3 regions of the Pedobacter terrestris genome follow, and region 3 is predicted to be linked to each of the others. Evidence: riboswitches for the same ligand, from Rfam matches in the RefSeq annotation. Region 3 holds a riboswitch; each other region holds the start of a gene.
The links. Region 3 has a riboswitch for S-adenosylmethionine ahead of ACJVDH_RS11920 (SusC/RagA family TonB-linked outer membrane protein). Riboswitches for the same ligand answer to the same signal wherever they lie in the genome.
Positions count from the first base shown of each region.

Region 1: another riboswitch for S-adenosylmethionine. It lies ahead of ACJVDH_RS02060 (cysteine desulfurase family protein); the one in region 3 lies ahead of ACJVDH_RS11920 (SusC/RagA family TonB-linked outer membrane protein).
Region 2: another riboswitch for S-adenosylmethionine. It lies ahead of metH (methionine synthase); the one in region 3 lies ahead of ACJVDH_RS11920 (SusC/RagA family TonB-linked outer membrane protein).

Region 1 covers NZ_CP180264.1:447,790-451,536, forward strand. The annotation lists gene ACJVDH_RS02050 (LamG domain-containing protein) at 1-522, shown strand, start outside; gene ACJVDH_RS02055 (class I SAM-dependent methyltransferase) at 603-1,406, opposite strand; SAM riboswitch class I at 1,540-1,639, shown strand; gene ACJVDH_RS02060 (cysteine desulfurase family protein) at 1,683-2,840, shown strand; gene metN (methionine ABC transporter ATP-binding protein MetN) at 3,143-3,747, shown strand, end outside.
Region 2 covers NZ_CP180264.1:258,719-262,465, reverse strand. The annotation lists gene metH (methionine synthase) at 1-2,410, opposite strand, end outside; SAM riboswitch class I at 2,581-2,686, opposite strand; gene ACJVDH_RS01305 (hypothetical protein) at 2,897-3,454, shown strand; gene ACJVDH_RS01300 (Bax inhibitor-1/YccA family protein) at 3,526-3,747, opposite strand, start outside.
Region 3 covers NZ_CP180264.1:2,818,951-2,822,697, forward strand. The annotation lists gene ACJVDH_RS11920 (SusC/RagA family TonB-linked outer membrane protein) at 1-2,119, opposite strand, end outside; SAM riboswitch class I at 2,367-2,468, opposite strand; gene ACJVDH_RS11925 (ATP-grasp domain-containing protein) at 2,754-3,629, opposite strand.

The sequences.
Region 1 (3,747 bases), 2.4 Mb from region 3:
GCATATGTAGAAGTGCCTTATAGCCCAGCGCTTAATCCGGCAGTATTGAGTATTAGTTTGTGGGTTAAACCCAAATCCTCTGCAGCCGATAATTATATGCTTTCTTTAAACAAATGGAATGGATTCAAATTTCAGCTTCAGGCGGATAATTTTTTATTTATGACATTGAAGACAAATGCTGCAACTTACGATCGCGATAGCAATCCAGGTAAAATGGTGGTTGGCGAATGGCACCATGCAGTAGTAACCGCCGGAAACGGTGCGATAACATTTTATGTAGATGGCGTTCAAACCCGTACAGAAACTGCAGCGGGTTCTGCTTTCGCATTAGAAACGCCGGTGAATTTAGCCATCGGGCAGATTCTGCCAAAAGCGATCTTGAATTTTACAGATAGCAGCAGTCCGTTTTATTATTCTGGTGCCGCGTATTTCAGAGGTGCGTTAGATGATATCCGCTTTTACAATAAAGCTTTATCAACTGATGAAGTAACGCAGATTTACAACAACGAAAGGCCAGATTAGGTATCTAAAATTGTTTGGAAATATAAAAGCCGGGCAACCTTTTAAGGTTGTCCGGCTTTATTGGTTAAAAATACCAGAGGTTATAACAGCGGCGCCAGAAATAATTTAGCATCATATTCCAGTTTTACAAAGCCATTGCGCTGGTGGCGTTCAAAAATTTCTTCCAGTTCCTGAACCAGCGTTGGGTAATCTTCGTCTCCTTGCAGCGGAGCGTAAGATGCTGATCTAAAATAACCCAGTAATCCATCTTTATCCAGTTGCCTGCTGTGGTAAACCTCTTGTTCAATCCGTAGTTTAGGATCCAAAAACTGGTCGATCACCGAAATGTTTATTTTCTCCTGATAAGGTTTTTTGCTGGTGTATTTATCTTTTAAACGCTGATAATCTTGTAAAAATGAACTTCTCTGTTGCAAGATATTCCAAATGAGTAAAAGGTGTGCGCCAGGCTTTGCAATTCTTTTAAATTCTTGCCGCGTTTGCTCCGGATGAAACCAATGAAAAGATTGTGCAACAGCAATTAAATCTACACTATTATCTGCCAGTGTTGTTTGCTCTGCACTTGCATTAACGCTTGTTAAGCCGGTGTAAGAAGCAAGTTTATTCTCGGCTTTTGCCCGCATTTCTGCATTTGGCTCTATCGCCGTTACCCGGTAATTTTTCTTTAACAAAAGTTCGGTAAAAATTCCCGTTCCGGAGCCTACATCAGCAATCGATTTTTCTCGGTTTAACGAAATGTTTTGCTCCAGATAAGTCAGGATTGCTTCGGGATATCCCGGCCGATATTTTTCATAGTCGTCAGAATGCCTGGAATAGCTCGATATAAAATGTTGATTCATGCTGTATATCAGATTTTTATCCGCAGTTGCGGAAATTGTATTGGACATTATTAAAACGTAAAACCGTCTTCACGGTTGTTCAAAGGCCGAATTTGTAATTCCTAAAATCCAAAAGTAAAATTTAACATATAAAATCTATAGGAATAGTAGTTTAATTTTTTAATTTTACGCTTGTTATACATACTTATCCAGAAAGACTGAGGGAAAGGCCCGTTGACGTCTAAGCAACCTGTTGCCAAATAAGGTGCTAAATCCTTCCCTGAAAATGGGATAGATAAGAGAGGAAGCTGTTTCTGCGTAAGTGTTTGCACTAAAGTTTAAGCAATGAGCATATATTTGGACAATGCGGCTACAACGCCATTATCTGCAGAAGTGTTTGCAGAAATGAAACCTTACTTTTTTCACGAATTTGCAAATCCATCATCTGCACATGCCGCAGGAAGGCATGCGCGGCAAGCAATTGAACAATCCAGAAGTCAAATTGCCGATTGGTTGAATACATCTCCAGAACATATTTTTTTCACCTCTGGCGGTACCGAAGCAGACAATATGGCCATACTTTCTGCAATTTATACGCAAAAAATAAGAGTGGTTATTACTTCGCGCTTAGAGCATCATGCGGTTTTAAATACATTAAAAAGAGCCGAACGCGATGGGTTAATTAAACTCGTTTTTTTATCCAATGATGAAAAGGGAAATCTGTCTTTAAAAGAACTGGATCGTTTGCTGGATGCACAAGCAGAGCAAGTGCTGATTTCGCTGATGCATGGTAATAATGAAATTGCAAACCTCAATCCAATTTATGAAATAGCCGACCTGGCAGAACATTACGGCGCGGTTTTCCATTGCGATACCATTCAAACTATGGGGCATTTTAGGTATGATGTAAGGCAAATGACACCAGATTTTCTGGTCGGCTCGGCACATAAATTTCACGGCCCAAAAGGAACAGGTTTTTTGTATAGCCGATTGCCAAAGCAATTAACAACCTTAATAACCGGCGGCGCTCAGGAAAATGGGAAACGCGCCGGAACGGAAAATGTAGCCGGAATTTTGGGGATGGCTGCTGCTTTTCAGGAAGCGTATTTGAAATTGGATGAATACGAACAGCATTTAAAACATTTGAAAGCAAAATTAATTGCCGGTTTATCTGCTTACGGTGAATTTTCATTTAATGGAAATTCTGCTGAGATAGATAAAAGTCTTTCTACAGTATTGAGTATTTCGGTACCGGATGGGGTAAGTAATGGCAATTTACTACAGCATTTAGATCTCTCCGATATTTATGCTTCTGGCGGAAGCGCTTGCTCTGGTAATGGCCTCTCTCATGTAATTTCTGCATTGCAAGCACAAAATAAACGCAATACCATTCGGTTTTCTTTTAGCCGATACAATACCGAACATGAAATTGATCAAGTACTTGCTGTAATTCAGCAATATGCACGTCAGCAGGATTTTGAATCGATTTTGCGGTCTGCTTAGTTTTATTAAAATATTTCTCGTAACCATTAACTAGACTAATACCACCAAACCAACTGCTAAGCGGCGATGAATTTCGTCGCTTAGTTTTTAACTGGCAGAAATGTAGCATGTGGGCATTGTAATGGCATTTCAACTTTTTTTATCTGTTGAAACTTTGCAAATAAAGTAACCAGAGTACGCAAAAACGAATATCTTACAAGATTAAGACTACTTTTCCTGTAGGGATTGTATATATTTGCCGATTCTTTGCCAGCACGTTCAAGACGTAAAAATTTTTAACTGGTAAAAGAAATGAATTAAAGATGATCAGACTACAAAACATTACGAAAACTTTTGGGGAAGGGAGCAAGCAGGTTACTGCACTTTCTGATATTTCGCTCCATGTAAAGCAAGGTCAGATCACAGGCGTAATTGGTGCATCAGGAGCAGGCAAAAGTACTTTAATCCGCTGTGCGAATTTATTAGAAATACCAACTTCTGGCGAGGTAATTATTGATGGACAAAACCTTTTGAAGTTAACCAGAACAGAATTGGCAATTGCCAGACGGCAGATTGGGATGATTTTCCAACATTTTAATCTGTTATCATCCAGAACGGTTTCTGATAACATTGCTTTTCCGCTTGAACTAGCTGGTACACCAAAATCAAAAATTAAGGAAAGGGTTTCAGAGTTACTGCAATTTGTAGATTTAGAAGCCAAACAAAACGATTATCCTGCAAGCCTTTCTGGCGGGCAAAAGCAACGTGTAGCCATCGCCAGAACTCTGGCTGTGCGTCCGAAAGTGTTGCTTTGCGATGAAGCCACAAGTGCACTTGATCCAGAAACGACCACGTCTATACTCAATTTGCTAAAAGCCGTAAACGAACGTTTCGGAATTACCATTTTACTGATTACACATGAAATGCA
Region 2 (3,747 bases), 2.5 Mb from region 3:
ATCCGCTTAATCCAATAATATCTGCATTAATTTCTTTGGCTTTTTTAATGATATCCTGAGCAGGCACCATTACGCCCATATCTACAATTTCGAAATTATTACAAGCCAGCACTACGCCTACGATGTTTTTGCCGATATCATGAACATCGCCTTTAACCGTGGCCATCAATACTTTTCCGGCCGACGAGTTTTGGTTCTGATCCGGGTTATCCAGCTTTTCCTGCTCAATAAAAGGTAATAAATAAGCAACGGCTTTTTTCATTACGCGGGCAGATTTTACCACCTGTGGAAGAAACATTTTACCTGCGCCAAAAAGATCGCCTACAATATTCATTCCATCCATCAAAGGGCCTTCAATCACCTGAATCGGGCGGGCATATTTTTGTCTGGCTTCTTCAACGTCATCGTCCAGATATTCAATCAAGCCCTTAACAAGGGAATGAGACAAACGTTCTTCTACTGTTCCTTTACGCCATTCTTCATTTTTAACAATTTCTTTGCCTTTAGATTTTACGGTTTCTGCAAATTCTACAAGGCGTTCTGTTGCGTCATCCCTTCTGTTTAGCAGCACATCTTCTACGCGCTCTAAAAGTTCTGGCGGTATTTCCTGGTAAACTTCAAGCATCCCGGCATTTACAATGCCCATATCCATACCGGCCTGGATGGCGTGGTATAAAAATGCAGAGTGCATGGCTTCTCGAACCACATTATTTCCTCGGAAAGAAAATGAAATATTGGAAACACCACCACTTACCTTGGCATAAGGTAAATTCTGTTTGATCCAACGTGTGGCATTAATGAAATCAACAGCGTAATTATTGTGTTCTTCTAAACCAGTAGCTACAGTAAGAATATTCGGATCAAAGATGATGTCTTGCGGAGGAAAACCAACGCCATCAACCAGGATATCGTAACTGCGTTTACAGATTTCTATTCTTCTTTCATAATTATCGGCCTGGCCTTTTTCATCGAATGCCATTACGACAACGGCTGCACCGTAAGTTAAAATCTTACGCGCACTTTCAATAAATTTCTCTTCCCCTTCTTTAAGTGAAATAGAATTTACAATTCCTTTGCCTTGCAAACATTTTAATCCGGCTTCGATTACACTCCATTTTGAAGAATCGACCATGATGGGCAATTTGGCAATATCAGGTTCTGATGCAATGAGGTTTAAAAACTTGGTCATTGCTGCTTCAGAATCCAACATACCTTCATCCATGTTCACGTCAATCACTTGCGCACCACCTTCTACCTGCTGACGGGCAACCGCAAGTGCAGCTTCATAATCGCCGCTTAAAATCAATTTAGAAAACTTCGGAGAACCCGTAATATTGGTTCTTTCGCCAACATTTACGAAAATGCTTTCTGGCGTAATGGTTACGGGTTCTAATCCGCTTAACCGCATATTAGGCAGAGCCGATGGAATTTTACGAGGTTCTGCTTTACGTGCATTTGCCGCAATACAGCCAATATGATCCGGCGTTGTACCACAACAGCCCCCTACAATATTTACAAATCCAGATGCGATAAAATCATCTACCAAATGTGCAGTTTCATGCGGTTGCTCGTCATATGCCCCAAACTCATTTGGTAAACCGGCATTTGGATAAGCAGAAACATAACATCCGGCTTTTGCCGCAAGTTCTTCAATATGCGGCCGCATTTCTTTTGCACCTAAAGCACAGTTAAAACCAATACTTAATGGTTTTGCGTGCATAACAGAATTCAGAAAAGCTTCGGCAGTTTGCCCGGAAAGGGTTCTGCCAGAGGCATCTGTAATGGTACCGGAAATCATAATTTCCAGTTTACGGCCAATCACAGCCTCGTATTGTTTAATTGCCGCAATGGCAACTTTTGCATTTAAGGTATCAAAAATGGTTTCTATAAGCAAAACATCAGAACCGCCATCTACCAATCCGCGAACCTGTTCATAATAAGCATCAAACAGTTCGTCGTAACTAATGGCACGGAATCCGGGATCATTAACATCAGGAGAAAGAGAAAGTGTACGGTTTGTTGGCCCAACTGCACCTGCAACAAAACATACCCGATCTGGATTTTGCTGCATAAATTCTAACGTTGCTTCTTTTGCAATACGTGCGCCTTCATAACTCAGTTCATAACTAAGTGCCTCCATCTGGTAATCGGCCATAGAAATACGCTGTGTACTAAACGTATTGGTTTCGATAATATCTGCACCACTTTGCAAATATTCCAGGTGGATTTGTTTAATCACATCCGGGCGTGTAATGTTAAGCAAATCGTTATTGCCTTTCACATCACTGGGATGATCTTTAAAACGCTCCCCTCTAAAATCCTCTTCTGTTAAGCTGTATCGCTGGATCATTGTGCCCATTGCACCATCAATCACCAGAATACGCTTTTCTAATTCTTCTCTTATACTCATTTGTTCGTAGTAGTAAGTAGCGAGTATCAAGTACCAAGATTTTCTTGATTTATTAATACAGGCGTTCGGACGATAGCAATCAAGACAAGCTCATCAAACTTGATACTTGATATTAATACCCGATACTTAAAAAGGCTTATTTAAAAAGTTGGTACACGATTGTACTCCTAAACTTATCTGTTCCCGTATTAAAAACCGAGATAGAATTTAGCACCTTGTTGGCACAGGTTGCTAAGACTTCGTTGGGTCTAATCCCTCCGTCTTTCTTAATAAGCATACAAAAATGCAACAAAGCTACATCATTTCCAAAATTTATCACCCCCATGCCAAATAAAATTACACAGCAGCCATACATTCCTTCATTCATCAATATATTATTCTGAACAAAAAATTGACCCTTGTAAAAAAATACTGACACATAAACACAAATCTTGATACTCTATATTTTAAAACTAACTTAGTAGTATATCTTAAATAAACACGCATATGAAAAAACTAATCATTGGATTATTCCTTCTTTACGGAGGATTTTCCGCCTACGGCCAAATTAACGTAGAAGAACCTGAGTACATTGGCGAAGCCGTTTATGTATCGCCAGAGAACGCTGTTACACCTTTAGAAAAAGAAGCCGTAAAAGTACAGGCCAAAGCTGGTGCATCATTATTGATTACTGGAATTGGAAAGGTAAAATCGAAAATGGTCATAGAGGGCAATTCTTCTCCTGTAAAGTTACCGGCAGTAGCGCCGCTAACGTTTATTGTGAAAAGCTTCGATAATAAATCAGACCCTTTATCCATTATCAGCATTGTGAAGTTTGAAGCAACGAGCAGACAACGAAAATCTGAACTCAGTTCTGTCGGAACATTCTCCGGAGCTTCAACAAACAACCAAAATTATATCCCATATAAGTCCAAAAAGTATAAAGAAAGTTCATATCAGTTAAATATTCCTGGTTTAGATCCGGGAGAATATGGAATCATCGTTTCAAACCCAAATGCACTTGCGAACAGCAATACCATTGTGGCTTGTTTCGCAGTAGAATAATTGAAATGATTTTGCACAAAAAAAAGCGATATTCAATTGAATATCGCTTTTTTTATAGCTTTTAATATTGCTTATTTTCTTCCACCGAAAATCCTTAAAAGAGATAAGAACAAATTAATGAAAGTAATATATAGAGTAAGCGCTCCCATTATTGCAAGTTTTTTGCTGTCGTTAACACCAAAAGCATTGCCGTCTTCATCCAATCCTTCCCCTATTTTCTTTAGTTCCTGCACTTTATAAGCTGTCAGCGCGGTGAAAATTGCCACGCCGAAAAATCCCATAATATAGCCTAA
Region 3 (3,747 bases):
GCTCACTGGTTTCCCAACCCAAATTTGAGTTTCCAGCTTGTGCCAAAGCCCAAGTTGCCGCTGTTCCGTAAATAGAAGAGCCGTAAAGGTTTAATGATGCGTAATCAGAAGATAGATTTCCATTGCCGACGCGGCCCCAGCTCCCTTTAATTTTCAATGCGTTCACGACAGTACTGAATGATGAATTTTTATAAAAAGATTCTTCGCTAACAGACCAACCGGCAGAAACACCACCAAAATTTCCGTATTTATTTACTGCGCCAAGTGCAGAGTTTCCATCCTTACGGAAATTTCCGGTGATGAAATATTTGCCTTTATAATCATAAGAAAGTCTGAAAAAAGACGACAGATATAACTTTTCTGATAATGCATTTCCCGATGATTTTATCGTACCCCAGGTACCTTGGTAATTTTCAAAAAACAGATCCGAAGCGGTGGTTTGGTTAGCGCCCCACGATGAAAATTCAAACTTCTGAACGTCATATCCCGCAAGGGCAGAAATGTGGTGAACTTCTCCGAAACGTTTATCGTAAGAAAGACTATTCGTGAAATTGTAGTTGTTGCGTAATGCAGAAACATTGGTTACAGAACCGCCTGTAGAAAATGCAGATGAACCAAGAATTGGGCTGAGATACGTTTTATCCTCAGATCTTAACCGATCCAAAGCGTAGTTACTGTCAAATTTTAATCCGTCAAGCAATTTAAAGCTCGCATGGATATTTCCAATAATGTGATCGTTTGTTGTAGAGTAATCGCTGTTGTCAAATAATGCGCCAGGATTGTACAATGTATTCGTAAATAAATTTTTACCTGCACCAAGTGTGCCGGTACTGCTTAAATTGTAAGAACCGTCTGCGTTAAACGGCGAAACATTTGGCGGCAAAACAAGTGCAAGACGTGCGGCACCAATAAGCAACAACGTACTGTTACTTAAAGAACCTGTATTTTGCGATTGATTAAGCGTGTTATTGTAAGACACATTACCACTTAATTTGAACCATTTGGTTACATCATGATCAATATTGAAACGAAGTCCTTTACGTTCAAAATCATTGTCTTTTGTAATACCTTCCTGCTTAGAATAGTTGCTGGAAAAGTAATATTTTGTAGTTTCATTTCCACCGGCAATACTGATATTGTGGTTGTGTGATACTGCCGTACGGTAAACCTGATCGTACCAGCGTGTATCAACTGCAGATCCATCGGCATTGGTTGATGGAAAAAACAGTGCGGAAGCTACACTTGCATTATTTTGATTACCAGTTAAAATTTTACTGTTTAATACAGCTTCATTTTTAAGTTCCATATATTGGTTTGCATTCAGCAATTCTGGTAAACGAACTGCAGATGTAAGTCCGACCCAACCATCGTAACTTACTTTTGCTTTGCCTTGTTTACCACGTTTTGTAGTAATTAACAAGACACCGCCCGCAGCGCGAGAACCATAAATTGAGGTTGATGCGGCATCTTTCAAAACATCAATAGATTCTATATCTGCCGGATTGATGTCTGCAAGTGGATTATTCGGAACCGAAGTACTGGTAGAAATATCTCCGGTGTTAATCGGAATCCCATCTACTACTACAAGTGGATAAGAACTTAAAGAAATAGAGTTTACACCACGAATGCGGATAACCGGAGGATTGTTTAACACCCCATTTGGAATAGATATATTCACACCAGATGCTTTACCGATCATACCTTGCTCAAAGCTCTGAACGGGAATATCTTTTAGTGTTTCGCTGGTGATTCGTGCGGCAGAACCCGTAAATTCTTTTTTGTTCTGCGTACCGTAACCAACTACAAGAACATCTTTTAAACTGGTATTAGAAGATTTTAAACGCACATCGCCAGATGAAGATGCGGTAGATTGCGTAAGTGTTTCGTAACCTACATAACTAAATGTCAGGCTTTTATCTGCACCGGTCACAGAAATGGTAAACTGGCCATTTCCATTTGTTGCAGCACTACGGCCGCTTGCCGAAGCTTTAACCACAACACCAGGCAACGGACCGCCGCCATCGGCATCTTTTACCGTGCCGCTGATTTTACGATCCTGCGCAAATACCTGTGCAGAAACTCCGGTGATTAAAAATAAAAAGAGTAAAAATTGTTTCATATCATTTGGTTTATTTTAAACATAATAATCCCCTTAGCCTTTTTTTAAGAAGACTTTAAAGCGCTATACAGCGTGGAAGAAAATTTTAGGGCATGTAACTAACTACCTGTTTTTCTGAAGCTTTATGAATTAGCACAGGTTTAAAATTGTGTCGATACAGGTTATACAAGAATTTGGTAATCATGTGAATAGTATAAGGTTGATTGTTTAACTTTTCGCTTATACAGAACTCCCAAAGGAAATCTCTCTCTTATCTCTCCTCTTGTTAGAGGAAGGATTTAGCACCTTATTTGGCAACAGGTTGCTAAGACATCATCGGGCCCATTCCCTCAGTCTTTCTGGATAAGTCAACCAGGATATTAACTCCTGACAGCAGCAAATATATACAAAATAGGTAGACTTTATATTCTATTGTTAAATTTTTAACAATTAGACTTATATAATTCTGATAATCAGTTTAATAAATTTTATCAAAAAGAAGCAATGAAGGAGAGCGAAAAGCGAAAAGCAGAAAGAGTAATGCGGAGAGCGTAATGCGGAGAGCGTAACGCTAAAAGCATTTTGCCTACGCACCAAATACTATTTTACTAATAAACAAATGATTAATGAACCAATAGCCAATGACGAATGAACTTTACTTGCCTACACTCCTCTTAATCGCTTGCGCGTAACGTTGCACAGCATCTGAATGATAAGCAAGATATAAGAACGGCTCTATAAGTTCGAGCTCCATTAGTTGAAATTCGCCATTAATTAAAAGACCATCAACACGAGCATAAACACTATCTGGCGCAAATTTGGAAATATAGTCAGATGCTTTTTGAATTTGTTCTGCTGATGGTTTTACTTCTTCAATTGTTCCACCGAAAATCTGTTGCACGCGGAAATCGCCGGTTTTTGGTTTTTTAATAATCGTATGGCTGTATTCTCCACCGAAAAATAAAAAAGACCATTCGCCTTCACGCACTTGCTCCATAAATGGTTGCGCAATCAAATCAATATCTTTCAGCAACGTCATTATCTCTGATTTTCTTTCTAAATAATGATCGCGTTCTACAATAAATGTATTTTTTGATCCACCACTTATACATGGCTTTATGATGATTTTATCCACGTACAATTCCCCAAATACCGATGTTAATGTGCCATTCCATCCACGATCTAAAAAAACCGAAGGAATTACATCCATACCCGCATTGGCAATCTCCTTCAGGTAATGTTTATCGGCGTTCCATTTTACGATCTGGTAATCGTTCAGCAACTTAACGCCCAGTTTTTCCAACGCGTTTAGCCAGCTATTAAAAGCTTCAAATTTTTGATGATAATCCCACGGGCATTTCAACAGAGCGAAATCAAAATCAGACCAATTTACCTTTGGATCATCCCAAACTACAGATTCAATATTCAGTCCTTCTTGCTGAAGAAAAGGAAGTGTATCTGTATTTTCATTGAAATTATTGGCTGCAGAATAATTGTTTACTCCACTATAAGTAATGTAGGCTATTTTCATTTTGCTTTTCTGCCAGAAATTTAAAACCAGCCGATTGAGGCAAATTTAGAAAAGCAATGCAATTTTAATCCAAAATGGGAGAAAAAATTTAAGGGCAGCGATATAGCTATATGAATGA